Regions from separate parts of the Erwinia tasmaniensis Et1/99 genome, predicted to be linked through region 1. Evidence: predicted binding sites of a transcription regulator. Region 1 holds the regulator's gene; the other holds the start of a gene.
The links. The regulator CRP, encoded in region 1, controls carbon source genes, mostly activating them, when cyclic AMP is high. The targets are predictions, from matches to a motif close to ATGTGANNNNNNTCACAT.

Region 1 (15,110 bases):
CGGGCCGTTAAGCTGTTCAACCTGCTGAGCGGCGCTAAGATAGGTATTGCCCTGCACCAGTGCGGGCACCTGCGCGGTGGGAACGCCGCTCAGGCGCGACAGCTTGCCAAGATAGTCATCCTGCTTCAGCCACTGCTGCGGATTATCAAGATAAGTTTTTTGCGCGGCCAGCGCGCTGCGGGCGAAAGCGCTCACCACGTCAGGATGTTTTGCGGCGAAATCTTTGCGCACCACCCAGACGTCCAGCGTTGGCGCGCCCCATTCAGCCACCTGGGAAGAGTCGGTCAGCACCCTGCCCTCTTTCTCCAGCTGGTTAACGGCGGGCGCCCAGACGTAGGCACCGTCAATATCACCGCGCTGCCAGGCGGCGGCAATGGCCGGGGGCTGCAGGTTAATAATCTGTACCTGTTCGGGCTTGATGCCCCAGTGTTTGAGTGCTGCCAGCAGGCTGTAGTGCGTGGTGGACATAAACGGGACGGCGATACGCTTGCCGATCAGATCTTGCGGATGATTAATCTCTTTTTTCACCACCAGCGCCTCTGAGCTGCCAAGCTGCGAGGCCAGCAGAAAGACTTCAATCGGCACCTGCTGGCTGGCGGCCACGGCCAGCGGGCTGGAGCCGATATTGCCAATCTGCACATCGCCGGAGGCCAGCGCTCGCACCACGCCCGATCCGCTGTCGAATTTGCGCCAGTCGACCTTTGCCCCGCTCTCTTTGGCAAAGGTGCCATCGGCCTGCGCCACTTTCGCCGGCTCCGCCGAGGTCTGATACGCAACGGTAACATCTACCGCCTGTACGCTAAGCGCCGTCAGCGACAGCGCCGCCGTCAGAATTGAAACCGCAAATTTAGCCGTCATAACCCGCCCCGAAATAAGTGTTACTGCTGAATAGCTCCTTTGTAACCGGGCGGGGTAGTTATTATAAAGTAATTAAAAATTATTCTTTATAACGAAAATTACTTAGTACTTTTCGTGCATTCGATTGCCGGAAAGCGGCAATACGTGGCTTCACACGCTAACCTTTAGGGCAATAAACCGCGTCGCCCCATAGCAGTCGACGCGTAAGTTAGTGCCAAATCAACAGGACACAGGCCGCGGTTAGTAAGCCCATAAACAGGTTAAACAGCCGCCAGGCGCGGCGGCTGCGCAAAACACGGCCAATCAGCGTGCCAAAAGCCAGCCAGATAAGCCCGGACAGCACGTTGACCAGCGCCATACCGATACTGATAGCCACCACCGAGGTGCGATAAGCTTCACCCGCCAGGCTAAAGCTGGCAACTGCCCCCAGCGCCATCAGCCACGCTTTGGGATTGATCAGCTGTAACAGGCCGCCCTGCCAGAAAGGCATCTGTGCGGCGGGGGGGTTATCGGTATCCAGCTTTTCATATTCGGCGCTACCGATTTTCCACGCCAGCCACAGCAGATAAACGCTACCCGCCACTTTGAGAAAGAGATGCAGAGAGGGATAAAGCAGGATCAGTCCACCAATGCCAAACGCCACCATCAGCAGCATGACCTGCATACCGATCATGATGCCAACCAGTAAACTGAGAGAACGCAAGAAACCAAAATTCGCGCCAGAGGCGGTGAGTAACATATTATTAGGGCCGGGCGTAATGGCAGCGACCCAGAGAAAACCTAACATGGATAAAAACAGACTCAGTTCCATAAAACGGGTGCCTCTCACCCCCGGAAAAATAAACAACCTGATGAAGCTAACAGCGCGCTATGGAACCTACAAGCCCCGACCACATGATTTTTAATTGTCCGGCTGAAAACCCGTTTCGTCCGATGACGGGAGCCAGCAATGCGCATCTGCAAACCATCCTGCCGCGTCTGGTACGCCGCCGCGTGACGCTGAAACCGCACTGGCAGCGCCTGACGCTGCCGGACGGCGATTTTATCGATCTGGCGTGGAGCGAAAACCCGGCCCAGGCGCGCAGCAAGCCGCGTGTGGTGCTGTTCCACGGCCTGGAGGGTAGCTTCCACAGCCCCTATGCGCACGGCCTGCTACAGGCGTGGAAAGCGCGCGGCTGGCTGGGGGTGGTGATGCACTTTCGCGGCTGTAGCGGCGTGCCCAATCGCCTGAACCGTATCTATCATTCTGGCGAAACTGAGGATGCCAGCTATTTTTTACAGTGGCTGCGCGACGCATGGGGCGAAGTGCCGACCGCTGCCGTCGGCATCTCGCTGGGGGGGAATATGCTGGCCTGCCTGATGGGCAAACAGGGAGATGATTGCCTGCTGGATGCCGGGGTCGCGGTTTCCGCGCCGCTGATGCTGGAACCCTGTAGCCTGCGGCTGGAACAGGGCTTTTCCCGTGTTTATCAGCGCTATCTGCTCGGCCTGCTGAAGCAGAATGCGCGGCGCAAACTGCGCGCCTGGCCCGGCACGCTGCCCGTCAATCTGGCGCAGCTCGGATCCATGCGCCAGCTGCGCGATTTTGATAATGCCATTACCGCACGCGCCCACGGCTTTATTGATGCCAGCGACTACTACCGCCGATGCAGCGCCCTGCCGCTGTTGCCGCAGGTGCGTAAGCCGCTGCTGATTATTCACGCCCAGGACGATCCTTTTATGACTCCTGACGTGATCCCCGACCCTGCCCTGCTGCCGCCGAATGTTGAATATCAGCTGACGCAGCACGGCGGGCACGTCGGTTTTGTTGGCGGAACGCTGCGCAGCCCACAAATGTGGCTGGAACAGCGCATCCCGCAATGGCTCACCCCCTGGCTGGAAAACTGATGATTATTCCCTGGAAAGAACTGGATCCTGCAACGCTTGATAGCCTGATTGAATCCTTTGTACTGCGCGAGGGCACCGATTACGGCGAACATGAACGATCGCTGGAGCAGAAAGTCGCCGATGTGCGTCGTCAACTTAGCAGCGGCGAGGTGGTGCTGGTATGGTCTGAACTGCACGAGTCGGTCAATATTATGCCGCGCGGACAGTTTCACGACTAACCGGCACCCGCCTCTTTTTCTGCGCTTTACCCGCTGCATGGGTAACAAAGATCGCCAAATCATGTTACCAATGCAGCCCCACCCTTTTTTTGCAGGGAGTAGTACGTCATGTCGACCAAACATCCGGTGATTGCCGTTACCGGCTCCAGCGGGGCAGGAACCACTACCACCAGCCTGGCATTCAGGAAGATTTTCCAGCAGCTGAACCTGCGCGCAGCAGAAGTCGAGGGGGACAGCTTCCATCGATTTACACGCCCGGAAATGGATATGGCGATCCGCAAAGCGCGCGATATGGGCAAACACGTCAGCTATTTTGGCCCGGAGGCGAATGATTTCGGGCTGCTGGAGCACACGTTTAGCGAATATGGACGCAGCGGCACAGGCAAGTCGCGCAAGTATCTGCATACCTATGATGAGGCCGTGCCGTGGAAACAGGTACCAGGCACCTTTACGCCGTGGCAGCCGCTGGCAGAGCCGACCGATGTGCTGTTTTATGAGGGGCTGCACGGCGGCGTGGTCACACCGCAACATAACGTGGCGAACAGCGTCGATCTGTTGGTTGGCGTGGTGCCCATCGTCAACCTTGAATGGATCCAGAAGCTGGTACGCGACACCAGCGAACGCGGCCACTCGCGCGAAGCGGTGATGGACTCGGTGGTGCGATCCATGGAGGACTACATTAACTTTATTACTCCGCAGTTTTCACGCACCCATATCAACTTCCAGCGCGTTCCGACGGTGGACACTTCCAACCCGTTTGCCGCGCGCGGTATCCCTTCCCTGGATGAAAGCTTCGTGGTGATCCACTTTCAGGGGCTGGACGATATCGATTTCCCTTATTTACTGTCGATGTTGCAAGGTTCGTTTATCTCACATATCAAAACCCTGGTGGTGCCGGGCGGTAAAATGGGGCTGGCGATGGAGCTGATTATGGGGCCACTGGTAAAACGATTGATGGAAGGAAAGAGCATCGGCTGACGCTCTTTCCTTCACGGCTAAGCGGAGGTCTGCATCAGGCCAGTTCGATCACTTCGTAACTGTGGCCGATCTCCACTCCTTTGCCCAGCATGATCGCCACCGAGCAGTATTTTTCCGCAGAAAGATCGACCGCACGCGCTACCGCGTTATCCGCCAGCGCTTTTCCGCTGACAATGAAATGCAGATTGATATGGGTGAAAATACGCGGGGCCTCTTCGCGACGCTCTGAAGTCAGTTTCACCTCACAGTCGGCCACGTTATGGCGGCCCTTCTGCAGAATGGAAACGACATCAATGGCGCTACAGCCTCCGGCGGCCATCAGCACCATTTCCATCGGACTTGGCGCTTTATCACCCGAATTACCATCCATCAGCACCTGGTGACCGGATGAGGATTCTCCCAAAAACGTCATCCCTTCAACCCATTTGACTCGTGCCTGCATAACAAAATCCTCGAATTCATTCAGTTAGAGCAGGGTACGCCGCCGTCACTAAAACGGCAACGTTCTGTTTTTCTGACTATGCTGAAGCGAGACAACAGAAGACAGCCATCTCAAGCTGTGCTACAAACGGAGCTGTAAAATTTCACCTGCATTCAAGCGTCGGTGAAAGCAGAACAACGGCACGCGGCCAGCTCTGAAAAAGGCCCATGTTTCTTCCTACGGGAACGCTTGACTATTTCAACGCCTGGCAGGGATTCAGCTCCCGTATATTCCTATTATTACGTGCGACAGCAAGATAAGCATCACCCTTGCAGCGTGAAAAACAGGATGTATTCAGGCACGATAACAACAGAGGATAACAGCGAATGGTTCTCGGCAAACCGCAAACAGACCCAACTCTAGAATGGTTCCTGTCACATTGCCATATTCACAAATATCCGTCCAAAAGCACGCTGATACACCAGGGTGAGAAGGCCGAGACCCTTTACTACATCGTCAAGGGCTCTGTGGCAGTGCTGATCAAGGATGAAGAAGGCAAAGAGATGATCCTCTCCTATCTCAACCAGGGGGATTTTATCGGCGAGCTGGGCCTCTTTGAAGAGGGACAGGAGCGCAGCGCATGGGTACGTGCAAAGGCAGCCTGCGAAGTAGCTGAAATCTCTTACAAAAAATTCCGTCAGCTGATCCAGGTCAATCCTGACATCCTGATGCGCCTGTCTTCACAAATGGCGCGCCGCCTGCAGGTCACCTCGGAAAAAGTGGGGAATTTAGCTTTTCTTGATGTGACCGGACGCATCGCCCAGACGCTGCTGAACCTGGCGAAACAGCCTGACTCAATGACGCACCCCGACGGAATGCAGATCAAAATTACGCGTCAGGAGATCGGCCAGATCGTCGGCTGCTCGCGCGAAACGGTGGGTCGTATTCTGAAAATGCTGGAAGATCAAAATCTGATTTCTGCACACGGTAAAACTATCGTCGTTTACGGCACGCGTTAACCGCTTCTGAACCCACGGCGCGACAGCCCCCTGCCGCGCCTTTTTTTTATTTGGTGCGGCTGATGTGGCGGAGAATTATCTATCAACCTGAAGTGAACTATGCCCTGCGGCAAACGCTGGTGCTCTGTTTGCCGGTCGCGCTTGGCTGGTTGCTGGGTGATTTACAAAAAGGCCTGCTGTTTTCTCTGGTGCCCGCCTGCTGCAACAATGCCGGGCTGGATACGCCACACAGACGCTTCTTCAAACGCCTGGTGGTTGGCGGTAGCCTGTTCGCCGGCAGCAGTTTTGTTATCCAGTATGCCGCCGCCCAGGGCGCCCCCCTGCCGCTGATCCTGCTGGCGATGGCGCTGCTGTTAGGGGTGACTGGTGAGATAAGCCCGCTGCATGGCCGGCTCATGCCCGCTTCGCTGATCGCCGCCATTTTTACCCTTAGCCTCGCGGGCAGAGTGCCGATGTGGCAGCCTCCGCTGCTGTATATCCTTGGCACCATCTGGTACGGGGTATTTAACTGGTTCTGGTTCTGGCTGTGGAAAGAGCAGCCGATGCGCGAAACGCTCAGCCTGCTTTACCGCGAACTCGCGGACTACTGCGAGGCAAAATATCGTCATTTAAACCAGTTGAACGATCCCTCAACGGCAATGCCGCCGCTGTTCGCCCGACAACAGAAAGCCGTCGACCTCATTACCACCTGTTACCAACAGATCCATATGCTGGCAGCCAACCGCAACCAGCACTATCAGCCCCTGATGCGCGCATTCCAGGTGGCGCTGGATCTACAGGAACATATCGCCGTTAGCCTGCATCAGCCTGAAGACGTCAAAAAACTGGTACGCCAGAGTCACGCCGAGGCGGTGATCCGCTGGAACGCACAGCGCATCGCCGCGCGCCTGCGTGAACTGGCAGACGATATTCTTTATCACCGCTTTCCCAAACGCTTCACTCTGGAACAGCCGCTGGAAGCGCTGGAGAAGATTGTCCGCCAGCACCCTGATAACCCGGTCGGTAATTTTTGCTACTATCATTTCAGCCGTATTGGGCGCGTGCTGCGCGCCCAACGCCCGCTCTACCGCCGCGATCTGATGGCAGACCGCCAGCGCCGCCTGCCGCTGCTACCGGCGCTGAAAAGCTATCTGTCGCTAAAATCCATCGCTTTGCGAACCGCCGCCCGCTTCGGCGTCATGCTCACCTTTGCCAGTACGCTGGCGCTGTTTTTAAATATGCCGAAGCCGTATTGGATACTGATGACCGTAATGTTTGTCAGCCTGAACGGCTACAGCGCCACCCGCGTGCGTATTCAGCACCGAGCGCTCGGCACCCTTGCCGGGCTGGCGGTGGCCGCGCTGGCCCTGCGTCTGCATGCTCCAGAATCGATGACATTACTGGTAATGCTGGCCATTACTCTGGTCAGTTACCTGTTTTTACGCAAGTTCTATGGCTGGGCAACGGTAGGGTTTACGGTCACCGCCGTTTATTCCCTTCAGCTTTTGTCGCTGAACGGAGAGGGATTCTTATTACCGCGTCTGATTGATACCCTGATGGGCTGCCTGATCGCCTTCGGCGGCAATATCTGGCTGTGGCCACAGTGGCAGAGCGCGCTGCTGCGCCAGAACGCACATGACGCGCTGGAGGCTTATCAGGAAGCGTTGCGGATGCTATTGGGCAATGAGCAGAATGTTAGCAGGCTGGCAAACCAGCGTATCAAAGTCAACCAGGCACATAACGCGCTATATAACTCCCTTAATCAGGCAATGCAGGAACCCGGTTTTGATTCCCGCTATCTGTCCGATATGAAGCTGTGGGTGACTCATAGCCAGCTTATCGTTGAGCATATCAATGCAATGACGATTATGGCGCGGGAACATACTATGCTGACCTCGTCGCTGGCAGAACGCTACCTCCAGTCCTGCGAGATAGCCCTACAGCGTTGCCAACAGCGGCTGGAATATGATGGCCCGGGTTCGGAAAGTAACGTGCTGGAGGCGCCGGATAATTTTCAGCACGGGCCGGTGACCCTCCTGGAGGGTCACGTCGAACGTATTCTTGACCACCTTAACACCATGCATACCATTTCATCACTGGCCTGGAGTCAGCGCCCGCATCACGGCCACTGGCTGGTACACCGGCCGAGCAAATCGTCATAGCGACGCCCCGAATAAGGGGACGCCGCACGATTAGCTATCGTCGCTCAGCCCAGCACTTTCTCGACGGCCGCGGCGAAGCGCGCCATGCCTTCAGCGATATCGGCAGGTTCAATCACCAGCGACGGCGCGAAACGCATCACGCCGTGACCGGCCACCAGCACCATCACCCCTTCGGCGGCCGCCGCGTTAAGAATATCGCGCGCGCGGTCCGCATACTGTGGCTTCAGCGCCGCGCCAATCAATAGCCCTTTGCCACGGATATCGCTGAACAGATCCCGTTGCGCATTCAGCCCCTGTAGCGCATCAACAAACAGCTGCCGCCGTGCGGCCACGCCGTCGAGCACTTCCGGCGTATTGATAATATCCAGCGCCGCTTCGGCCACCGCGCACGCCAGCGGGTTACCCCCGTAGGTGGTGCCGTGCACGCCCGGCGCCATCACTGAGGCAATTTCATTGGTGGTGAGCATCGCACTGACCGGGAAGCCGCCGCCGAGTGCCTTCGCGCTGGTCAGGATATCCGGCTGCACGCCGTAGTGTTCGTAAGCAAACAGCTTGCCGCTGCGGCCCATGCCGCTCTGTACTTCATCCAGCACCAGCAGCGCATCATGCTCATCACACAGCTGACGCAGCCCCTGCATAAACTCCCGGGTGGCCGGCACGACGCCGCCCTCCCCCTGGATCGGCTCGACGACAATCGCGCAGGTATGATCGTCAATCACCGCTTTGACCGCCGCCAGGTCGTTGAAGGGAACATGAACGATATCCGCCGGTTTTGGCCCGAAACCATCGGAGTATTTTGGCTGCCCACCGACGGAAACGGTAAACAGCGTGCGGCCATGAAACGCATTATGGAAGGCAATGATTTTGCTTTTATACGGGCTGTGGCGCTGGGAAGCGTAGTAGCGCGCCAGCTTAAACGCGGCTTCGTTGGCTTCCGCGCCGGAGTTGGCAAAAAACACGCGATCGGCGAAGGTGGCATTAATCAGTTTGCTCGCCAGACGCAGAGCAGGCTCGTTGGTCAAGACATTGCTGGTGTGCCACAGGGTTTCTCCCTGGGTTTTTAGCGCCTCAACCAGCGCCGGATGGCAGTGTCCCAGTGCGGTAACCGCTATCCCGCCGGAGAAGTCGATATACTCTTTACCCTGCTGATCCCAGATACGGCTGCCTTTGCCTTTGACCGGCACAAACTGCGCTGGTGCATAAACAGGCAAAATCACCTCATCAAACGTTGCCCGAGTAACCGCTAATTTTTCCGTAGCCATCTATCACCTCACCGTTTCGTCTTTTTATATGCGTGAAAATATAGTCATAAAATATGAATAATTAATCACAAAGGCAAATGTTAATTAACGTTTAAGAAAATTAGCCAACAGCAGGTGACCCTGTTCGCTCAAAATGCTTTCCGGGTGAAACTGCACCCCTTCCAGCGGGAGCGTACGGTGGCGAAAACCCATGATCTCGTCGGGCTGCCCGTCATCGCGCAGCGTCCAGGCGGTCAGTTCAAATTCAGCGGGCAGGCTGTCTGCCGCCACGATCAGAGAGTGATAGCGCGTAACCGTCAAAGGATGATTAAGGCCGGAGAATACGCCGCCATCGTTATGTTCAATCGCCGAGGTTTTGCCGTGCATCACCCGGCGTGCCCGTTCAACGCGCGCGCCGAATGCCTGGGCGATGGCCTGATGTCCGAGACAAACGCCGAGGATCGGCAGCCGGCCGGCGAAATGACGAATGGCGTCAACAGAGATCCCCGCTTCGTTCGGGGTACAGGGACCGGGGGAGATCACCAGCTGCTGGGGCGACAGCGCGGAAATGTCAGCGAGGGTAATTTCATCGTTGCGCCGCACGCAGACTTCTGCGCCCAGTTCAGAAAAATATTGGTAGAGATTCCAGGTGAAGGAGTCGTAATTGTCGATAAGCAGCAGCATGATCGGTCCATTACAACCGGGCCAGCGGAAGCTGGCCCGGCAGAGAAGGCGGTCGGTTAATTAAGGCAGTACTTTAGCCGACAGGATAACAACCGGTGTTACCGGAACATTCTGGTAAGGGCCGAAGGTTTTGGTCTGAACCTGAGCAATTTTGTCCGCTACGTCCATCCCCTTCACTACTTTACCGAATACCGCGTAACCAAAATCACGCTGGCCGTGATCGAGGAAGGCATTATCGGCAACGTTGATAAAGAACTGGCTGGTGGCGCTGTCTTTGTCGGCGGTGCGCGCCATAGAGATAGTACCGCGTTTGTTCAACAGCCCGTTGTCTGCTTCATTTTTAATCGGTGCGCCCGTCTGCTTCTGCTGCATATCGGCAGTGAACCCCCCACCCTGCAACATAAAGCCTGGGATCACACGATGAAAAATGGTGTTGTTGTAGAAACCGTTATTGACGTAGTCCACAAAGTTTTTCGCCGAAACCGGTGCTTTCTGGTTATTTAACTCCAGCTCAATATTGCCCGCTGAAGTGGTCAGCAGTACATGCGCATCCCCCTTAGCGGCAAGAGCGGAGACAGAGATCGAAGACAGGGCGAGAACTGTCGCCACCGCGGTCAAAGTGCGTTTCAACATGATGGAATCCTTACTGAGGCAACAAATCATAGAATCAGCAATGATTGTAAAGAGGCACTCACCAACGCGCCAGCGGTTTACCGTTATTTACCCGGCGCTACCTGGGAAGCAAACGTTGTCGTCAGGGTATGAATGGTGACTTCGATCACGTTATTGATGAAATATGAAAAAATATGTTTCAGCAAAGATTTAAGCAGATCACGAATATCGTTAAACTTCCCCGGTTCACACAGGCATTCCGCCTGCAAAACTTCTTTCTCAACAGGTTTCCACTATGACAAATCGCGATCGCATTGGGCTTACCTGGATCAGCTTCTTCTCCTACGCGCTGACCGGTGCAGTGGTTATCGTTACCGGTATGGTACTGGAGAATATTGCTGCTTACTTCCAGCTGCCCGTCGCTCAAATGAGCAATACTTTTACTTTCCTTAACGCCGGCATCCTGCTGGCCGTGTTTCTGAATGCCTGGCTGATGGAAATCGTGCCGCTTAAGCGCCAGCTAATCTTTGGTTTTGTGCTGATGGTTCTGGCGGTACTCGGCCTGATGAACAGCCATAGTCTGAGCGTTTTCTCCCTGTGCATGTTTGTGCTTGGGGTGGTCAGCGGCATTACCATGTCCATCGGTACATTCCTTATTACCCACCTGTATGAAGGGCGTCAACGCGGCTCCCGCCTGCTGTTTACCGACTCGTTCTTCAGCATGGCCGGTACGCTGTTCCCCATTATTGCCGCCGCTATTCTGGCAAGATCGCTGCCGTGGTACTGGGTGTACGCCTGTATCGGGGTAATCTATGTGGCGATCTTTATTCTTGCACTGTGCTTCGAATTCCCGCAGCTGGGCAAGAAAGCCGTTCAGGGACAGCCGGTAGCGAAAGAGAAGTGGGGCCTGGGCGTTGCGTTGCTCGCCGTGGCCGCATTGTGCTACATCCTTGGTCAGCTGGGCTTTATCGGCTGGGTGCCGCAGTACGCGACTAAAAATATGGGAATGGACATTACCGAGGCCGGTAGCGTGGTGGGTTATTTCTGGACCGCCTATATGATCGGTATGTGGGCGTTTAGCGCCATCCTACGCTTCTTCGATCCGCAGCGTATCGTCACCGCGCTGGCGCTGGCGTCGACGCTGCTGATGTACTGGTTTATTAACACCACCGATGCCTCCATGCTGAAGTGGATAATCATGGGCCTTGGCTTCTTCTCCAGCGCCATTTATACCACCATCATTACTCTTGGCTCGTTGCAGACGAAGGTATCGTCACCGAAGCTGGTGAACTTTATCCTGACCTGCGGCACCATCGGTACCATGCTGACCTTTGTGGTCACCGGCCCTATCGTTGATAAAGCCGGGTTCCATGCGGCACTGGCCACCACTAACAGCCTTTATGCCGTGGTGTTCCTGATGTGTCTGCTGCTCGGCTTCGTCAGCAAGCACAAGCAGCACGGACATATGGATCCGCACTGACGGAACGGCCGTTCTGAACCGACCCCCATCGGCAGAACGAAAAGAGCGTAAGCCGCCTGACCGGGCGGCTTTTTTTTATCAGCGCTGTGCCAGACAGCCTGCCGTAAACCGCTTCGCTACCCGCAATATGCTGTTTCAGGCGTTATCTCTATCCAGCAGGGCTGTACCCTATGAATTGTCAACGGTGCAAAGCCAGTGACCGTTGCCCTCTTGCCGGAAAACATAGGTTGCCCGGTGTGTTGTCTCAACCGTGCCACCCTGACTATCAGGGAAGCAAAGAACCGTTTCCATGATAACCAGCGCATTGCCACCACCTTCAATAACCTGCATGCCCCCTATTTGACGAGCAGTCGATCCTGAAAGAAGTCAGAAATCGCGATGAAGACTTTGCGGATGTTATCTTTCCCCTGAACGATCATATCCGGCTTAACCACCAAAGAGGCTTCGTCCGCATAGTGCACCATAAGCGCGTCGACATCTCTGGTTGAGATAGCCTTGTCGCATGCCTCAATAATCTGCCTTATTCTGTGCTTATCTCTATTATTGGTTCCTTAGGGTCGTAACAGGCGCGACTTTTTTGTATGCCACATCTGCTCTTTCAGCGCCTGAAATCAATCGGCTCACTGCTGTCCAGATAAATCTGGCTGACCGCCGGTGGGGTTTCCGCTATCACCCGTCCGTGGCGAATGGAATAGCGCACCGGCACCTGACGGCGCAGCGCATCGAACCCACTTTCGGCCGGCAGGATCACCAGATTCGCACTGTTGCCAACCTGAATGCCGTAATCCGTTATCTGTAAGGTTCTGGCGCTGTTGACGGTCACCAGATTTATCCCGGCATCCAGCTGCTCATAGCCCATTAGCTGGCAGACGTGCAGCCCCATATGCAGCACCTGTAACATGCTGGCCGTGCCGAGCGGATACCAGGGGTCGAATACATCGTCATGGCCAAAGCAGACGTTGATATCCGCTGCCAGCATCTCTTTCACCCGGGTGATGCCACGGCGTTTCGGATAGCTGTCAAAGCGCCCCTGCAAATGGATATTGACCAGTGGATTAGCAACAAAGTTAATGCCGGACAGCTTCAGCAGACGGAACAGACGTGAGGCGTAGGCACCGTTGTAGGAGTGCATGGCGGTGGTGTGGCTGGCGGTGACACGCGCGCCCATCTTTTCACGATGCGCCAGCGCGGCCACGGTTTCAACAAAGCGTGACTGCTCATCGTCGATTTCATCGCAGTGTACGTCCACCATGCGTTGATACTTCTGCGCCAGCGCGAAGGTTTTGTGCAGCGACTCAACGCCATATTCGCGGGTGAACTCAAAATGGGGGATCGCCCCGACCACATCCGCCCCCAGCTGTAGCGCCTGCTCCAGCAAGGCTTCGCCGTTAGGGTAAGACAGAATACCTTCCTGCGGGAATGCCACCAGCTGGATATCCACCCAGGGAGCCATCTCCTGCTTCACCTCAAGCAGGGCTTTCAGCGCGGTTAGCGTTGGATCAGACACATCAACATGGGTACGCACATGCTGGATGCCGTTGGCGATCTGCCATTTTAACGTCTGCTTCGCGCGCTGCTTCACATCGTCATGGGTAAGCAGCGCCTTGCGTTCCGCCCAGCGTTCAATCCCTTCAAACAGCGTTCCCGACTGATTCCATGCCGGTTCACCGGCTGTCTGGGTGGTATCAAGATGGATATGCGGCTCAATAAACGGGGGAAATGCCAGCCCCCCTTCGGCATCCAGAGCCGCCCCGTCGGTGCAGGCAGGCGGCTGCGGCGCGATGCGCGCTATTTTTCCCTGATGGATCTCAAGCTGCCACAGCCCTTCACGATCCGGCAGGCGAATATGATTAATCCATTTTAATCCTGGCTGCATGGCACACCCTCCGATATAAATTAAGCTGGTTTGTTCATCCTGGCATCTTTTCATGCCTGGCGGGAATATTCGGTATGGGTTCCCAACCGTTAACAGACGGGGCGCGTTCATCCTCTTAAACTGACACAAGGAAGAAAATCATGAAAAAATTGATCCTCGCCAGCCTGCTGGTCACCCAGCCGTTGCTGGCTGCAACACCCGACTATAGCAGCTTGCAGGGAACCTGGCAGGTTGACGCCGTCAAGGTCGCCGACAGCCCGGTGCAGGCAGTGGTGGATAACGATCCGCAGTATATGGGCGCAGAAGTGACGTTTTCAGCTGATAAGATCGTGTGGAATAAAGGTACGCCGCAGCGACCGATCGATCCGTCCATCGATAACTGCCTGCACAAGCCCACGCTGACCGTGGCCGGGAAGAATGACCCCGAACAGGGTTATCAGATCGATGACGGGTTTACTGTTCTGTGCGGTGCCGAACCCTGGGGGCCCGGTGCAGGAGCGGTTGTGACGCGGCCGGAAAACGGCATGCTGACGCTGTTCTGGTATGACGGTGCTATTCTGTCACTGAAGAAGGTGGTGGATTAAGCCGGGTAACACGATAAAACGATCGTCAGGCTGGTTCACGGCGGCGGGCCCTGTGTTTTGGGCCCGCTCGTCAAACCACGACTAGGGTTGGGCGACGAAACCGATAGCCTGATATACCTTCTTCAGCGTTTCCTGCGCCTGAGCACGGGCTTTTTCTGCCCCGTCGCGCATCACCTGCTCAAGGAAAGCTTCATCATTACGGTAACGATGATAACGCTCCTGTAACTCGCTCAACATGCCGGAAACCGCCTCTGCGACTGCGCCTTTAAGGTGGCCATACATCTGGCCAGCAAACTGCTGTTCCAGCGCGGCTATCGGCGTTCCGCTCACGCCCGACAGGATATCCAGCAGGTTCGAAACGCCGGGCTTCTCTTTGATATCGTAACGCACGATCGGCGGCTCATCGCCATCGGTCATCGCACGTTTAATTTTTTTCACTACCGACTTCGGATCTTCCAGCAGGCCGATAACATTGTTGCGGTTGTCATCGGACTTCGACATTTTTTTGGTCGGCTCCAGCAGCGACATCACGCGCGCACCGGATTTAGGAATAAACGGTTCTGGTATCTTAAAGATGTCGCCGTACAGCGCGTTAAAACGTGAAGCAACATCACGGCTCAGCTCCAGATGCTGCTTCTGGTCTTCACCTACCGGCACCTGAGTCGTCTGGTAAAGCAAGATGTCGGCCGCCATCAGCACCGGATAATCGAACAGGCCGGCGTTAATGTTCTCTTCATAGCGCGCCGACTTGTCCTTGAACTGGGTCATGCGGCTCAGTTCACCGAAATAGGTGTAGCAGTTGAGGATCCAACTGAGCTGGGTATGTTCGGGGACGTGCGACTGGACAAAAATGGTGCTTTTTTGTGGGTCGATTCCGCAGGCCAGATAAAGCGCCAGCGTATCCAGCGTTGCCTTGCGCAGGGCCACCGGGTCCTGCCGCACGGTGATCGCGTGCAGATCGACAATGCAGTAAATGCAGTGAAAGTCGTCCTGCATCCGTACCCACTGACGCAGCGCACCCATATAATTACCAATGGTCAGTTCACCTGAAGGCTGTGCGCCGCTAAATACGATGGGTTTGCTCATGTTTGCGTCCTGATAATTACAGCCC
Region 2 (15,110 bases), 680 kb from region 1:
GTCTTGCGCTATCACATCAGTGGCCCCATCGATAAACCGCAAATTGACGAAGTGATGCGTAAACCGCGTGAGGACAGCGGGAAGTGAATTTGACGTAGCTGGGGAATTGCCTCAGGCTACCCCCGTTGCCATTAATCCAAACCCAGTTAAGTGATGAAGCCAGCAGCAATGACAGGCTTATCCATATAAAGCGAGAGTTCATGAGTCTGAATCTGGTAAGTGAGCAGTTACTAACTGCAAACAATGTGAGTCAAAGCGACCTCTTTTCCATTCTCGGCCAGCTGTCTGAACGCAAGCTGGATTACGCCGACCTCTATTTCCAGTCCAGCTTTCATGAGTCATGGGTGCTGGAAGACAGGATTATCAAAGACGGTTCTTACAATATTGACCAGGGCGTGGGCGTTCGTGCCATCAGTGGCGAAAAAACCGGTTTTGCTTATGCCGATCAGATCACGCTAAATGCGCTGCACCAGAGCGCAACGGCGGCGCGCAGCATCGTACGTGAGCAGGGCAATGGCCAGTCACGTACCCTGGGGGCCGTAGCCCATCGAGCACTGTATCCGGCGCTCGATCCGTTACAGAGCCTGACGCGCGAAGAGAAAATTGCGCTCCTGCACCGCGTCGACAGCGCCGCACGCGCCGCAGATAAACGCGTGCAGGAGGTTTCTGCCAGCCTGACCGGCGTCTATGAGCAGGTGCTGGTTGCCGCCACCGACGGCACGCTGGCTGCCGACGTGCGCCCTCTGGTACGCCTTTCGGTAAGTGTTCAGGTAGAAGAAAACGGCAAGCGTGAGCGCGGCTCCAGCGGCGGCGGCGGGCGCTTTGGCTATGAGTTTTTCCTCGCCAATGAGGCGGGTGAAGTACGTGCGGAGGCCTGGGCGCGTGAAGCGGTGCGCATGGCGCTGGTTAATCTGGACGCGGTGGCGGCCCCGGCGGGCACGATCCCCGTTGTGCTGGGTGCGGGCTGGCCGGGCGTGCTGCTGCACGAAGCGGTCGGTCACGGCCTGGAGGGCGACTTTAATCGTCGCGGCACCTCGATGTTCAGTGGGCAGATGGGCCAGCGGGTGGCTTCTGAACTCTGTACCGTGGTGGATGATGGCACCATTGATGGCCTGCGCGGGTCGCTTGCCATCGACGATGAGGGCGTGCCGGGCCAGTATAACGTACTGATTGAAAATGGCATTTTGAAAGGCTACATGCAGGATAAGCTCAACGCGCGGCTGATGGGCGTTGCGCCAACCGGCAACGGTCGCCGCGAGTCTTACGCGCATTTGCCGATGCCACGTATGACTAACACCTATATGCTGGCGGGTCAGTCCACGCCGCAGGAGATCATCGAAAGCGTGGAGTACGGCCTGTACGCGCCTAACTTTGGCGGCGGTCAGGTGGATATTACCTCCGGTAAATTTGTCTTCTCTACTTCAGAAGCCTATCTGATTGAAAACGGCAAGGTGACCAGGCCGGTGAAAGGGGCAACGCTCATCGGGTCGGGTATTGAGGCGATGCAGCAAATTTCGATGGTGGGTAATGACCTTGCGCTGGATAAAGGCGTTGGCGTGTGCGGCAAAGAGGGGCAGAGCCTGCCTGTCGGCGTGGGGCAGCCTACTCTGAAGCTCGACAGGCTGACCGTGGGCGGTACGGCTTAACTATCGAGTGATGCTCCTGTTGAGGGGCTTGCGGTCATGGGCGGATGCAGACAGCGTCTGCCCAGGCCGTTATCCGCATGTCTTCCCTCGTTAACCCTTGCGAAATTCGCGGTAGATGTCCGCCACCCTGTTGAAATAGTCGGTCAGGTAATTGATACACACCTGAACCCTCAGCGGCAGCCTGTCTTTTTGGCTATGGAGCGCATAGACCGGGCGTGGTACCGACTGGTAATGCGCAAACAGGATCTCCACCTCTCCGGCGTTAATTTCATCGATTATCCACATCAGCGGCACGTAGGCGATACCGGTTCCGGCCTTGAGCCAGCGGATAAGCGTCTGCGCATCATTGGTAGCAAATCGTCCCTGTGGCGACAGGCGGATGGCGGTGCCTTCGGGCGAGATCAGCTCAAAATCGTTGTCCGGCCGTACGCTGTATTCCAGCCAGGAGTGATTGCCGATATCCGACGGTTTTTCCGGCGTGCCGAACTGCACCAGATAGTGCTTTGCTGCACAGACAACCATCGGCATTACTCCCAGGCGTCTGGAGTACAGGCTGGAATCCTGTAAATCCCCGACGCGGATGACTAAATCCAGCCCGTCAGCGATCAGGTCCGGTGCCGGGATGCCGGTCACCAGGTTGACCTTCAGGCCTGGATACTGCTGCAAAATCTCTTTGGCCATGGGAGCCAGCAGATTTTGCGACATGGTTGACGAGCTGCCAATGCGCAGCGTGCCAACGGGCGTATTGTTAAAGGCCCACAGCTGTTCATGCACCTGCTGCGCCTCCGCCATCATGCGGCGGCAGCCCTGAAAGTAGATTTTACCGGCTTCGGTCAGCCCGAGATTGCGGGTGCTGCGGTTAAGCAGTTTCACCTGCAGCTCATTTTCCAGCCTTGCGACGATTTGACTGACCGCCGATACGCTCAGCTGCATCTGCTGTGCCGCCGCGGTGAATGAGCCCAGTTCGACCACTTTGGTAAAAACGGACATCCCCTTGAGTCTTTCCATTATTCACTCTGGCTTAAAAGTGATTTAGATCACATTTGGTAGATAACTTATAGTCAACCGCGTTACTATAGCAGAAACGGGTTACCATCATGTTGTCCCACTTCGGTTCTATACTGGTTTCGGCTTAAGCTATCATTAAAAAGCCGCGCTCCCGATCGGCATCTGAATCATGTTCCGTCGATCGCTTATCGTTATCAGCAGGCGCACTACCCTGAACCAGGAGAGGAGCCAGTGACGAGAATCAGACGGCCCGGTAGCGTGTTTACAAGGATATAAGATGAGTGTACTTCCGGTTGTTGTCGTCTTTGGGATGTCATTCCCCCCCATTTTTATTGAAATTATTGTGTCACTGATGCTGTTCTGGCTGATACGGCGTGCGATAACGCCAACCGGACTTTATGACCTGGTCTGGCATCCGGCCCTGTTCAATACCGCGCTTTACTGCTGTCTGTTCTACGTTGTATCCCGATTGTTCGTCTGAGGTCATAGTGAAAACGCTAACAAGAAAAATTTCCCGTACTGTCATTACTTTGCTGCTGGTGATTATCGCGATCGTGTTGATCTTCCGCATCTGGGTGTTTTACACCGAATCCCCGTGGACGCGTGATGCCAAATTTACCGCCGATGTGGTCGCGATTGCCCCCGATGTCAGCGGCCTGATTTCCGAAGTGCGCGTGCGCGACAACCAGCTGGTGCAGAAAGATCAGGTGCTGTTTACCATCGACCCGCCGCGCTATCAGAAAGCACTGGATGAGGCACAGGCCGATGTGGCCTATTACCAGGCGGTAATGGGCGAGAAACGCCGCGAGGCGGCCCGCCGCAATCAGCTTGGGGTCTCTGCCATGTCGCGTGAGGCTATCGAGCAGGCCAATAACGACTACCAAACCACGGAGCACCAGCTGGCCAAAGCCGTGGCTTCACGCGATCTGGCTCAGCTGGATCTGGAACGCACCGTGGTTAAAGCGCCGTCAGCAGGTTGGGTTACCAATCTGAATGTCTATACCGGCGAATTTATTACCCGCGGGTCAACGTCGGTGGCGCTGGTAAAACAGAATTCATTTTACGTGCTGGCCTATCTGGAAGAAACCAAGCTGGAGGGGATCCGTCCTGGCTATCGCGTCGAGATTACCCCATTGGGCAGCAATCAGGTGCTGCGCGGTTCAGTTGACAGCATTGCCGCCGGAGTCACCAACAGCAGCAGTACCGTTGACAGCAAAGGTATGGCGACCATTGATTCGAATCTGGAGTGGGTACGGCTGGCGCAACGCGTGCCGGTTCGCATTCATCTCGACAGCCAGCCGGGCAATCAGTATCCCTCGGGAACCACGGCAACCGTGGTAGTGACCGGTGCCCAGGATCGCAAGGATAACGATATGCCGCCGCTGATGAAGCTGATACATCGTCTGCGTGAGTTTGGTTGAGGCGGGGGAGATCATGCCGTTTTATCGTCTGCGCTTTCCGGTCAAACTCACCTTCGCTATTTTGCTGGCACTGTTTATCGGTTTTGAATTCAACCTGGAAACTCCGCGCTGGGCGGTGATGACCGCCGCGATTGTGGCGGGCGGTACCGCGTTTGCTGCCGGGGGCGATCCGTTCTCCGGCGCCCTGCGTCACCGTGGGATGTTACGTATCATCGGCACCTTTATTGGCTGTATCGCCGCGCTGGCGATCATGATTGCCACCATTCGTGCGCCGGTGGTCATGCTATTGCTGTGCTGCATCTGGGCCGGGATCTGCGTGTGGGTTTCTTCGCTGATCAAAGTTGAAAACGCCTATGCTCTCGGACTGGCTGGCTATACCGCTTTGATTATTGTGGTCAGCCTCAATGCCAGTGGCTCAGTGCTGCTGGCGCCACAGTTTGCCGTAGAGCGCTGTAGTGAAATCATCATCGGGATTGTTTGTGCGATCCTCGCCGATATGCTGTTTTCACCCCGTTCAATCAAGCTGGATATCGATCGCGAAATTGATTCGCTGCTGGTGGATCAGTACCGGCTGATGCAGCTGTGTGTGGCGCATGTCGATAAAGACGAGGTCGATAAATGCTGGGCCGGCCTGGTGCGTCGTACTAACGCACTCAGCGGAATGCGTACTCATTTGATGATGGAGGCTGGCCGCTGGCACAAAATCGATCCGCGTCTGCGGGTGCTCCATACTCTGTCACTGACGCTGATCACCCAGGCCTGTGAAACGTTTCTGATCCAGAATAACCATTCTGATTACGTTCCTCCCCAGTTCCAGCTGTTCTTTGAAAAGCCGGTAAATAACGTTGCCGATATTCATAAACGCATGAAAATCATGCGCCGGGTCATCTCCGTCAGCGGCAGCAGAAATACCCCAAACACCCTCAGTAGTTGGGTCGTCGCGGCCAGCCATTATCTGCTGTTGATGAAGGGTATCCACAGTAACAGCCGTATCAGCCGCCTGGAGGAAGAGGTGCTGAATGCCGATCCGGTGGTGAAGATGCGCCCGGCGGAAACACGGCATGCGCTGGTGAACGGCGTGCGTACCTTTGTGGCCACCGCGGTGGGATCGCTGTTCTGGCTGTGGACCGGATGGACGTCAGGCAGTGGGGCGATGGTGATGCTGGCCGTCATTACGTCACTGGCTATGCGTATGCCTAATCCGCTTATGGTTGCTAAAGATTTTCTCTACGGGATGATCGTCGCCATACCGCTAGGTTCGCTCTATTACATGGTAGTGATGCCCAATACCCAGCAAAGCATGCTGCTGTTATGTCTTGCCCTGGGGGCGATGGCATTTATCAGCGGGATACTGATCCAGCGGCGTCAAATCGGTACGTTAGGCGCGCTGGTTGGCACCATTAACATCCTGACGCTGGATAATCCGATGAAGTTCGAAGTCAGCGCGTTTCTGGATAATGCACTTGGCCAGGCGATAGGCTGTTTTGTTGCTTTGCTGGTCATTCTGCTGATCCGCGACACGTCTAAGGCGCGCGTTGGGCGCACCGTGCTCAATCGCTTTATGTATGCCGCCGTGTCGGCGATGACCACCAATACCGTGCGCCGCAAAGAGAATCACCTGCCCGCGCTCTATCAACAGCTGTTTATGCTGATGAACAGCTTTCCTGGCGATATTGAGAAGTACCGGCTGGCGCTGACGCTGATTATTGCACACCAGCGGCTGCGTGCCGCAGATGTGCCGATCAATTCCGATCTGTCTGCTTTCCATCAGCAGCTGCGCCACACCGCTGACCGCGTTATCTCTGCCAGCAGCGATGAGAAAAGGCGTGACTATTTTGCGCGTTTACTTGCCGAGTTCGACGTATATCAGCAGAAGCTGCAACAGTATCAGGCGGCGCAAAGCGTGACTGAACCCGTTGCGCGTTTGGCGATGGTGTTGAAGAAATATCAGCAAACGCTGATCCGGGTTTGAGTTTGTTTGCGCAGATCGGAACCGCGGTAGCAGGGCGGGTGCCGTTTTTAGTCCGTGCCCTCTGGTTTTCGCTACCAGGGGATGGCCTGATGTTGGCACAAAAAAAGCCCCGGCGATCGGGGCTAAGGCATTGTCGGCAGGTTTATAGCAAAAGCTGGACGGGCGGTGGCTTCAGGATTGCGGCGCTAGTGTGTCGGACGGACGTTGGTTATTTATAAAGCTCAGCCGTAGCGTGGTAGTTGCCATCGTTACGCGCTTCAATGATTCGATACGCCGATGCGCCCTGCTCGTCGGCTTTTTGCGAAAGCTGATGACGGATATCTGAAGGGACTCCGAGGATGCCGCTTACGCTCACGCTGCCAATCGGCTGTAGGTTCTGACTGTTAACCTGATCATTATTGACCAGATTAGCCGCACTAGCGGCGAACGACAGCACGGAGGCAAGAGTTAAGGTCGCGATAGTGAATGTTGTTTTCATGATGATAGCTCCAGAATAGTATTGATACGGTAATCGAAAGGTTTGAAAAACTTTTTTTATTCTTGGGATTACCGGCCTGATTGATACGTGATTTGAATTTAGCGCTTCAATTATTTATAAAGCTCGGCCGTGGCGTGCCAGTTTCCGTTTTGATAGTTTTCGATAACACGGTAGGCGTTTGCGCCTTTCTCGCGAGCTTTATCATTCAGCGCCTCGCGGATATCCATCGGTGCCCCCGCAACGCCACTCACACTGACGATACCCATCGATTGAAGATCCTTTGCCTGATCCGCGTTGACCAATTGAGCGGCAGAAGCGCCAAATGTCAGGGTAGAAAGCACGCCTAAGGCAGCAATAGTCGTTTTGATGTTCATGATATTTCCTCGTTATTCGTTCTTAACTTTTGAATGTTTTGATTTGCATCACGGAAAGAATTATAGATCTAATAACGTAAAAAATTAATAGCACGCTAATAATATTAATGTGAGCATAAGGCAATAAATGGGCACTTTTAAGAACGTTAAGTGATAAAAAACGCTCATTTTTTGTGCGTGAGAAGTAAATTCTACGATTAAACAAGGGGATGAGTGAAATTACCTATTCGTGCTTTTATTTGCGGTAGATCACATTGTTACGTGGAGGATTTGCAGCTTTTAGATGAGGTTCCTTCCTTTTCAGCGAGTGAACTATGCTGGAAACCACAGTAGCCCCGCGACAAAGAAAGCGGGGTCGATGATGTATTGACCCTGTGAAAAGCGACCCGGTAATGGAAAATGCCTCACGGCTGATGCTGACGGCGGTAGGGAGCTATCCTCCGTCGCGCGAGGGAGGGAAGGGGCGGTACGCTATCTTTTGGCGGCGACGCTACAGTTCCTGTTCGAACAGCACCAGGATGGCATCATGCAGTTGCTTAACGGTGAATGAACGCGCCGGGGTGATAAAGATGGTGTCATCCCCGGCAATGGTGCCAAGTATCCCTTCCGCTTTACCCAGTGAGTCCAGCAGGCGAGCAATCAACTGCGCTGCGCCAGGGCTGGTATGGATAACCACCAGTGCGTCATTAAAGTCGATATCTAACACCAGGTTCTTCAGCGGGCTGGTCGTGGTGGGCACGCCGAGTTCGGCTGGCAGGCAGTAAACCATTTCCATTTTTGCGTTGCGCGTACGCACGGCGCCGAATTTTGTCAGCATACGTGACACTTTCGACTGATTGATATTTTCAAAACCCTCTTCCTGCAGGGCGTTGACAATTTCTCCCTGAGAGCTGAATTTTTCTTCTTTCAGCAAGGCTTTAAAAGCCTTAATCAAGTCTTCTTGTTTTGATGAATTACGCATAGGTTACCGATAAAAGGGGTTATTAAGGGATACCCGCAGCGGGATATTACATTATTATGCAATTAAATGAATTTTTATGCAAATGGCAAATGATGCGTTGAATGTAAACTCACCGCAAGGCGGCGGAGTCTAACAAATTTTAGCGAAAAAAAGAATTGACCGACTCTGTCGTGCTACGCGCAAAAAGTGAACGAATTGTTATAATGTGGAGGTTGTTCAGGTTAGTATTAAGGGTGTAATGTATCGCAAAATCACGGTAATACCCTGAATATTTGAAGTTGTCGCTCTGTTTGCTGCCTTTGTTCATTCCCGGTTACCTTGCGTTAACAAAGTCCGGTGATCCTTGCATTCGCCGCTATGCGCCACTCCCGTTATTTCAGAAAGGTATTTCCGGGTTGCCCGGCACACAAAATGCGCAAAATATAATAAGGAGTATAGGATGAAAGTTACAGTTCTCGGTGCAGCAGGTGGTATTGGCCAGGCGCTTGCCCTGCTGCTAAAGACCCAGCTCCCGGCAGGTTCAGAACTCTCACTGTACGACATCGCACCCGTTACGCCAGGCGTCGCGGTTGACTTAAGCCACATACCGACCTCTGTCAAAATTGCAGGCTTCAGCGGTGAAGATGCCACCCCGGCGCTGAAAGGTGCTGACGTCGTACTGATTTCGGCCGGCGTGGCGCGTAAACCCGGCATGGATCGTTCCGATCTGTTTAACGTGAACGCCGGCATAGTGCGCAATCTGATTGAGCAGGTCGCTGCCACCTGCCCGAAAGCGCTGATCGGTATCATCACAAACCCGGTTAATACAACGGTGGCAATTGCTGCGGAAGTGCTTAAAAAAGCGGGAGTTTACGATAAAAACAGGCTGTTTGGCATTACCACCCTCGATATTATCCGCGCCAATGCGTTCGTCGCTGAATTGAAAGGTAAGCAGCCTGAAGAGGTCAACGTTCCGGTTATTGGCGGCCATTCTGGCGTGACGATCCTGCCGCTACTGTCCCAGGTTCCGGGGGTTAGCTTTAATGAGCAGGAAACGGCCAGCCTGACTAAACGTATTCAGAATGCGGGCACCGAAGTGGTGGAGGCGAAGGCCGGTGGCGGCTCAGCAACGCTGTCAATGGGCCAGGCGGCGGCTCGTTTTGGGCTGGCGCTGGTGCGTGCGCTCAAAGGTGAAAGCAATGTTATTGAATGTGCCTATGTTGAAGGCGAGGGAGAATATGCGCGTTTCTTCTCGCAGCCGCTGCTGTTGGGTAAGAACGGCATCGTTGAGCGTCGGCCTGTCGGCGAACTCAGCGCGTTTGAACAGCATGCGCTTTCCAGCATGTTGGATACGTTGAAAAAAGATATTACGCAGGGTGAAGAGTTCGTTAAATAACGTCTTTGCGTGAGTGGCCCCATCGCCCGATGGGGCCAACCCGATCGGCTACTGACTCGGTTCCTCTTCGGGATACTCCTGCACCGTGACGGGAAGCGTTAGCTTTTTCTCATTACGACTGATTTCAACGGTGATCACCGTTCCCGGGCGTATTTCTGCCACCTGATCCATCGTTTCCTGCGGAGACTGAGCCACGACGTCATTCAGGCGCGTGATAACATCGTTGACCTGTATACCGGCTGTATAGGCCGGGCTGCCAGGCTTGACCTCCGTCACCGCAATACCCTGACCCTGCATGTTTTCCATATTGTTATTGGGGTCGCTAAAGTGCTGGATCGCCTGTCCGGTAATACCGATATATCCACGGATCACCCGACCATCACGGATCAATTTTTCCATGACTTTGGTCGCCAGCTTGGTAGGGATGGCAAAGCCCAGCCCTTCAGGCGTTTCACCATTGCTGCTTTTATCAAATGACAGCGTATTAATCCCCACCAGTTCACCCAGCGAGTTAATCAGCGCGCCGCCCGAGTTACCACGATTGATCGAGGCATCGGTTTGCAGAAAATCCTGGCGGCGTGAGGGGCTAAGGCCGACACGTCCGGTTGCCCCAATAATCCCCTGGGTTACCGTCTGGCCAATGTTATAGGGGTTACCAATTGCCATCACCAGGTCGCCGATATGCGCAATACGGCTCGGATTGATGGGGATCACTGGCAGATTCGTCGCATTAATCTTCAGCACCGCCAAATCGGTCACGTAGTCAGAACCGGCTAAAAGCGCTTCAAAGGAGCGCCCGTCCTGAAGATTAACAATAATCTGGCTGGCCGCGTTGATCACATGCTTATTGGTCAGAATATAGCCGCGTGGGTCCATAATCACGCCAGAGCCAAGGATATCGCTGGCACCGTTAGCGTTGTGATTATAGACATAAACCACTGCTGGCGCGGCGCGGCGTACCCCCGGATTATAGCTGATCGGCTGCTGGCTGCTGCTGTCCTCCGTTTGCGAAAACAGGCCGCTGCCGAGTCTGAGACCCGGTATCGCTAACAAAAGTATGCCGGCTATTATTAGCCCGAAGATCGCTGAACGTAAGAGTTTGGGTATCATGCCTAATAACGATGAATGGAGAAACGACTGGCAGGATAGCATGAGTTACGCGGACACAGTACCCCGTGTCCGCGCTTGAGTTACTGCAACAGCAGGTAGATATTCTCATCGCCACGCATAACGTTAAGCACCAGCAGCAGAGGTTTTGTCGCCAGTATTTTGCGCAATTCGACCAGGTTTTTCACCGGGGCGCGGTTAATCCCTGTGATGACATCGCCTTTTTGCAGGCCGACCTGGGCTGCCGCCGCGTTTTTCTCGACGTTATCCACCACGACACCTTTAGCGCCATTTTTCGCCGCGCCATCGCTCAGGATGACCCCCTGTAACGCTGGCGTCGCCAGCTCAATGTTGACGCTAGTCTGAATGCTGTTATCCAGCTTCACGCTCAGGGTCAGTGGTTTACCTTCGCGCACCAGCCCCACCTTCACTTCCTGACCTGGTGGAGTGATACCAATCTTGACCCGCAGTTCGGCAAAGTTGGTAATCTGCTTATCATCTACGGTGGTAATGATATCTCCGGCTTTTATTCCGGCCTTAGCGGCGGCTGACTGGGGCAAGACTTCATTGACGAAAGCCCCCTGCCGGACATCAATGTTAAAGGCTTTGGCCATATCGGCGGTCATCGCGGTGCCCTTAATGCCCAGCTGGCCGCGTTTGATTTCGCCAAACTGGATCAGCTGCTGCGCCAGGCTCATCGCCATATTGCTCGGAATGGCAAAGCCAATGCCGATATTGCCGCCGCTCGAGGCCAAAATCGCCGTATTTAATCCGATAAGCCTACCCTTCAGATCTACCAGCGCGCCGCCGGAGTTACCCCGATTGATCGCCGCATCGGTCTGGATAAAGTTTTCCAGCCCTTCCAGATTTAAACCGCTGCGCCCCAGCGCCGAAACGATACCCGACGTCGCGGTTTGCCCCAGACCAAAAGGATTGCCAATGGCAACGGTAAAATCCCCGACCTTCAGCTGGTCGGAATCGGCGATGGTCACCTGGGCCAGATTGTTCGCCCCGTTCAGCTGGATAAGTGCGATATCGGTTTGTTCATCGCGGCCGACAAGCCTTGCGCTAAACTCGCGACCGTCGCTTAGCTGCACGCTGATTTTATCCGCACCTTTGACGACATGGTTATTGGTCAGCACGTAGCCTTTTGCCGCATCGATGATCACGCCGGAAGCCAGCCCCTCAAAAACGGGGGATCTGCCGTTGCCGGGCGTATCTCCCTGACCCTTCTGGTCGAAATAGCGTTTCAGCGGAGCGGGTATCTCCTGCTGCTGGCTGGGGCCTGGCGTTCCCTCGACATGCACGCTAACCACGGCAGGTAACACTTTTTCCAACATCGGTGCCAGGCTGGGCAACTGTTGCCCCTGAACCTGCGTGGGAAGCGGTGCGCTGGCGTTAGCCGTCACGTTGAGCTGCAGACTGAGACTTAATGCTAATGCGCTTAACAGATATGATTTTTTCTTCATCGGGCTCAGCTCTCGCTAGCAGAAGTGGAATAGGTAAAAAGTATGGCAGGAAGTGTGTTGACGGGCAGGTGAGATCGTCAGGAAAAAAAGGGGTGGCGGGCACCCCGATTCATTTACTTAACGGCGCGGTCGCCACGAAGCAGGCCAGAGGCGCTGTCGGGGTAATCACGCGGCATCTGCACCGGCACCTGATCGTTATCCGCTTCAGACTCGGTTAACTGGTAAGCAAACGGGTTCTTCTCCCCCGGCAGGTTAGGCAGCAGATCATGGGATCCCTTTGCCATATGCTGGTACAGCTGGCGATAGTCGCGTGCCATATTATCCAACAGCTCGGCGCTGTGGGCAAAATGGTTGCTCAGCTCCTGATGATAGTCCGCCAGTTCTGCTTTGCTTTTCTCCAGCTCATACTGAAGGCTGTGTTGCTCGCGCAGTTTTCGATTACCAAAACGCATTGCTACTGCGCCGATAATAATCCCAACGACTAATCCAATGAGCGCGTATTCCCAGGTCATAATGACTCCCGTTTTGTCTTCGTTGTTACGTAGGGCTGTTCCATTTAATACCCGTCACTATAACCGCTAATCTGATGGAAGTGGAATCCTGCGGCAGCTTCGCTTAGTGTAGAACGACTTTTTTTTCGACGATCGGCCGTCTGGGCGGGTAATATTTCAGGGAATGTAACTAAATTATGCAAACGATGTCTCCACTGGCGCTGTATCAACAGGCGCTGGACAACGGTGAGTATCAGCCCGATGAGGTACAGCATGCCGCCGTCACGCGTTTAGACGGTATTTATCAGGCATTAAGTCATTCCAGCTCGCCGCCAGCTCCCGCCAGCGTCGGTCTGTTTGGCAAGCTGCATAAGCTGCTGGGAAAACCGAAAACCGATGTTCAGGCACCGGTACGCGGCCTGTATATGTGGGGTGGGGTGGGGCGCGGCAAGACCTGGCTTATGGATATGTTTTTCCGGGCGATACCCGGTGAGCGTAAACAGCGCCTGCACTTTCACCGTTTTATGCTGCGCGTGCATCAGGAGCTCACCGAGTTGCAGGGGCACAGCGATCCGCTACAAATTGTTGCCGATCGTTTTAAAGCCGAAACCGATCTGCTGTGCTTCGACGAGTTTTTTGTTTCTGACATCACCGATGCCATGCTGCTGGGGACCCTAATGGAAGCGTTGTTCAGTCGCGGCATTACGCTCGTGGCGACCTCAAATATTCCACCTGACAATCTTTATCGTAATGGCTTGCAGCGTGCGCGTTTTATCCCGGCGATAGAGATGATCAAGCAGCACTGCGAAGTGATGAATGTGGATGCCGGTATTGATTATCGTCTGCGCACGCTGACCGCCGCACATCTTTGGATCGCCCCGCTGGGTGCTGAAACGTCTGAAGAGATGGAAAGGATGTTTGTTGCGCTGGCGGGCAGGTCCCCTCAGGCGCATGAAGCGCTGGAGATCAATCATCGCCAGCTGCCCACGCTCGGTGTGGCTGAAGGGGTCGTGGCAATGAGCTTTACTGCTCTTTGTGGTGAAGGACGTAGCCAGCATGACTATATTGAGCTATCTCGCCGCTTTCATAGCGTATTGCTGTATGATGTGCCGGTGATGATTTACAACACCGAAGACCAGGCCCGGCGTTTTCTGGCGTTGGTAGATGAATTCTACGAGCGTCACGTTAAGCTGGTGGTCTCGGCGGAAACCTCACTTTTCGAAATTTATCAGGGCACGCGCCTGAAATTTGAATACCAGCGCTGCGTTTCGCGCCTGCAGGAGATGCAGAGCGAAGAGTATCTGCGCCTGGCGCATTTGCCCTGAAATGAAGGCCTGGCGGAATTGCAATTTTATCGTAGAAAACGTTCGATTTTTACGGACGACTTCTCTATAATCTTGCGACCCCACGTTACAGCAAAGGTTTTTTTCCCAAAACTCTTTGTGTTCCAGTAACTCTATCCGAAGGGGTGGGCTTGCTGGTCAAGATGGTCGTGTGAGCTCCAACCGTTTATTCAAGCGTTTGGGATTTCACCAACGTGTAACTTAATTTGGGTAAGCTTTTAGATGAAAACTTTTACAGCTAAGCCAGAATCGGTCCAACGTGACTGGTATGTTGTTGACGCAACAGGCAAAACATTAGGTCGTTTAGCGACTGAACTGGCTCGTCGCCTGCGCGGTAAGCACAAAGCGGAATACACTCCGCACGTCGATACTGGTGATTACATTATCGTTCTTAACGCTGAAAAAGTTGCCGTAACCGGTAACAAGCGTAGCGATAAGATCTATTACCATCACACCGGCCACATCGGTGGTATCAAGCAAGCGACCTTCGAAGAGATGATTGCTCGCCGTCCTGAACGCGTGATTGAAATCGCGGTTAAAGGCATGCTGCCAAAGGGCCCGCTGGGCCGTGCTATGTACCGTAAACTGAAAGTTTACGCGGGCAACGAGCACAACCATGCGGCACAGCAACCGCAAGTTCTTGACATTTAATCGGGATTACAGGCAATGGCTGAGAATCAAAACTACGGCACTGGTCGCCGCAAAAGCTCTTCCGCACGCGTCTTTATTAAGCCGGGTAGCGGTAACATCGTTATCAACCAGCGTTCATTAGAACAGTACTTCGGTCGCGAAACTGCCCGCATGGTAGTTCGTCAGCCGCTGGAACTGCTGGACATGGTTGGTAAATTCGATCTGTACATCACCGTTAAAGGTGGTGGTATCTCTGGTCAGGCTGGTGCGATCCGTCACGGTATCACACGTGCTCTGATGGAGTATGACGAGTCACTGCGTGGCGAACTGCGTAAAGCAGGCTTCGTTACTCGCGATGCGCGTCAGGTTGAACGTAAGAAAGTCGGCCTGCGTAAAGCACGTCGTCGTCCACAGTTCTCCAAACGTTAATTTTTTCTGCTGCGGCAGATTCAATTATCGGAAAACCCGGTGCCTGGCACCGGGTTTTTTATTTTTACCCCGCAACAAAATGCGCCAAAGACACGGGCCTTTACCATTTTCCCCGCAATTGCGTGTTCCCATCCCCACAAGCAGGCTAAAATCTGGTAAACTATGTGTCACTTTGTGCCCATTAGTCGGGCAAAGATGCGTGTATCCTGCATGGTTTGGGAGCGGTCTTCAGGCTAATGGCAATGATGAGTCGCCGCGTGATGGCTATTCGCAGTAATTTTCTCGATAAACTTGGAGGTTTACATGGCTGTCGCTGCCAACAAACGTTCGGTAATGACGCTGTTTTCTGGTCCGACTGACATTTTTAGCCATCAGGTGCGCATTGTGCTGGCTGAGAAAGGTGTGA

Region 2: aaeR (HTH-type transcriptional activator AaeR) is a predicted target of CRP. The motif match lies at 2,672-2,689, and genes of this name have one in related genera.

Annotation. Positions count from the first base shown of each region.
Region 1 covers NC_010694.1:3,549,862-3,564,971, forward strand. The annotation lists gene tauA (taurine ABC transporter substrate-binding protein) at 1-858, opposite strand, end outside; gene ETA_RS17130 (LysE family translocator) at 1,067-1,669, opposite strand; gene ETA_RS17135 (hydrolase) at 1,729-2,745, shown strand; gene ETA_RS17140 (YheU family protein) at 2,745-2,963, shown strand; gene ETA_RS17145 (phosphoribulokinase) at 3,072-3,941, shown strand; gene ETA_RS17150 (OsmC family protein) at 3,976-4,383, opposite strand; gene crp (cAMP-activated global transcriptional regulator CRP) at 4,749-5,381, shown strand; gene ETA_RS17160 (YccS/YhfK family putative transporter) at 5,444-7,522, shown strand; gene argD (bifunctional acetylornithine/succinyldiaminopimelate transaminase) at 7,567-8,784, opposite strand; gene ETA_RS17170 (aminodeoxychorismate synthase component II) at 8,869-9,447, opposite strand; gene ppiA (peptidylprolyl isomerase A) at 9,508-10,080, opposite strand; gene tsgA (MFS transporter TsgA) at 10,355-11,539, shown strand; partial or broken gene ETA_RS20495 (YybH family protein) at 11,708-12,063, opposite strand; gene ETA_RS17190 (cytosine deaminase) at 12,138-13,415, opposite strand; gene ETA_RS17195 (hypothetical protein) at 13,556-13,999, shown strand; gene trpS (tryptophan--tRNA ligase) at 14,081-15,085, opposite strand; gene ETA_RS17205 (phosphoglycolate phosphatase) at 15,102-15,110, opposite strand, start outside.
Region 2 covers NC_010694.1:344,623-359,732, forward strand. The annotation lists gene yhdP (AsmA2 domain-containing protein YhdP) at 1-87, shown strand, start outside; gene tldD (metalloprotease TldD) at 201-1,646, shown strand; gene aaeR (HTH-type transcriptional activator AaeR) at 1,737-2,654, opposite strand; gene aaeX (p-hydroxybenzoic acid efflux pump operon protein AaeX) at 2,932-3,135, shown strand; gene aaeA (p-hydroxybenzoic acid efflux pump subunit AaeA) at 3,143-4,075, shown strand; gene aaeB (p-hydroxybenzoic acid efflux pump subunit AaeB) at 4,089-6,047, shown strand; gene yhcN (peroxide/acid stress response protein YhcN) at 6,256-6,525, opposite strand; gene yhcN (peroxide/acid stress response protein YhcN) at 6,636-6,899, opposite strand; gene argR (transcriptional regulator ArgR) at 7,390-7,860, opposite strand; gene mdh (malate dehydrogenase) at 8,300-9,235, shown strand; gene degS (outer membrane-stress sensor serine endopeptidase DegS) at 9,284-10,345, opposite strand; gene degQ (serine endoprotease DegQ) at 10,426-11,811, opposite strand; gene zapG (Z-ring associated protein ZapG) at 11,925-12,323, opposite strand; gene zapE (cell division protein ZapE) at 12,500-13,627, shown strand; gene rplM (50S ribosomal protein L13) at 13,868-14,296, shown strand; gene rpsI (30S ribosomal protein S9) at 14,312-14,704, shown strand; gene sspA (stringent starvation protein SspA) at 15,008-15,110, shown strand, end outside.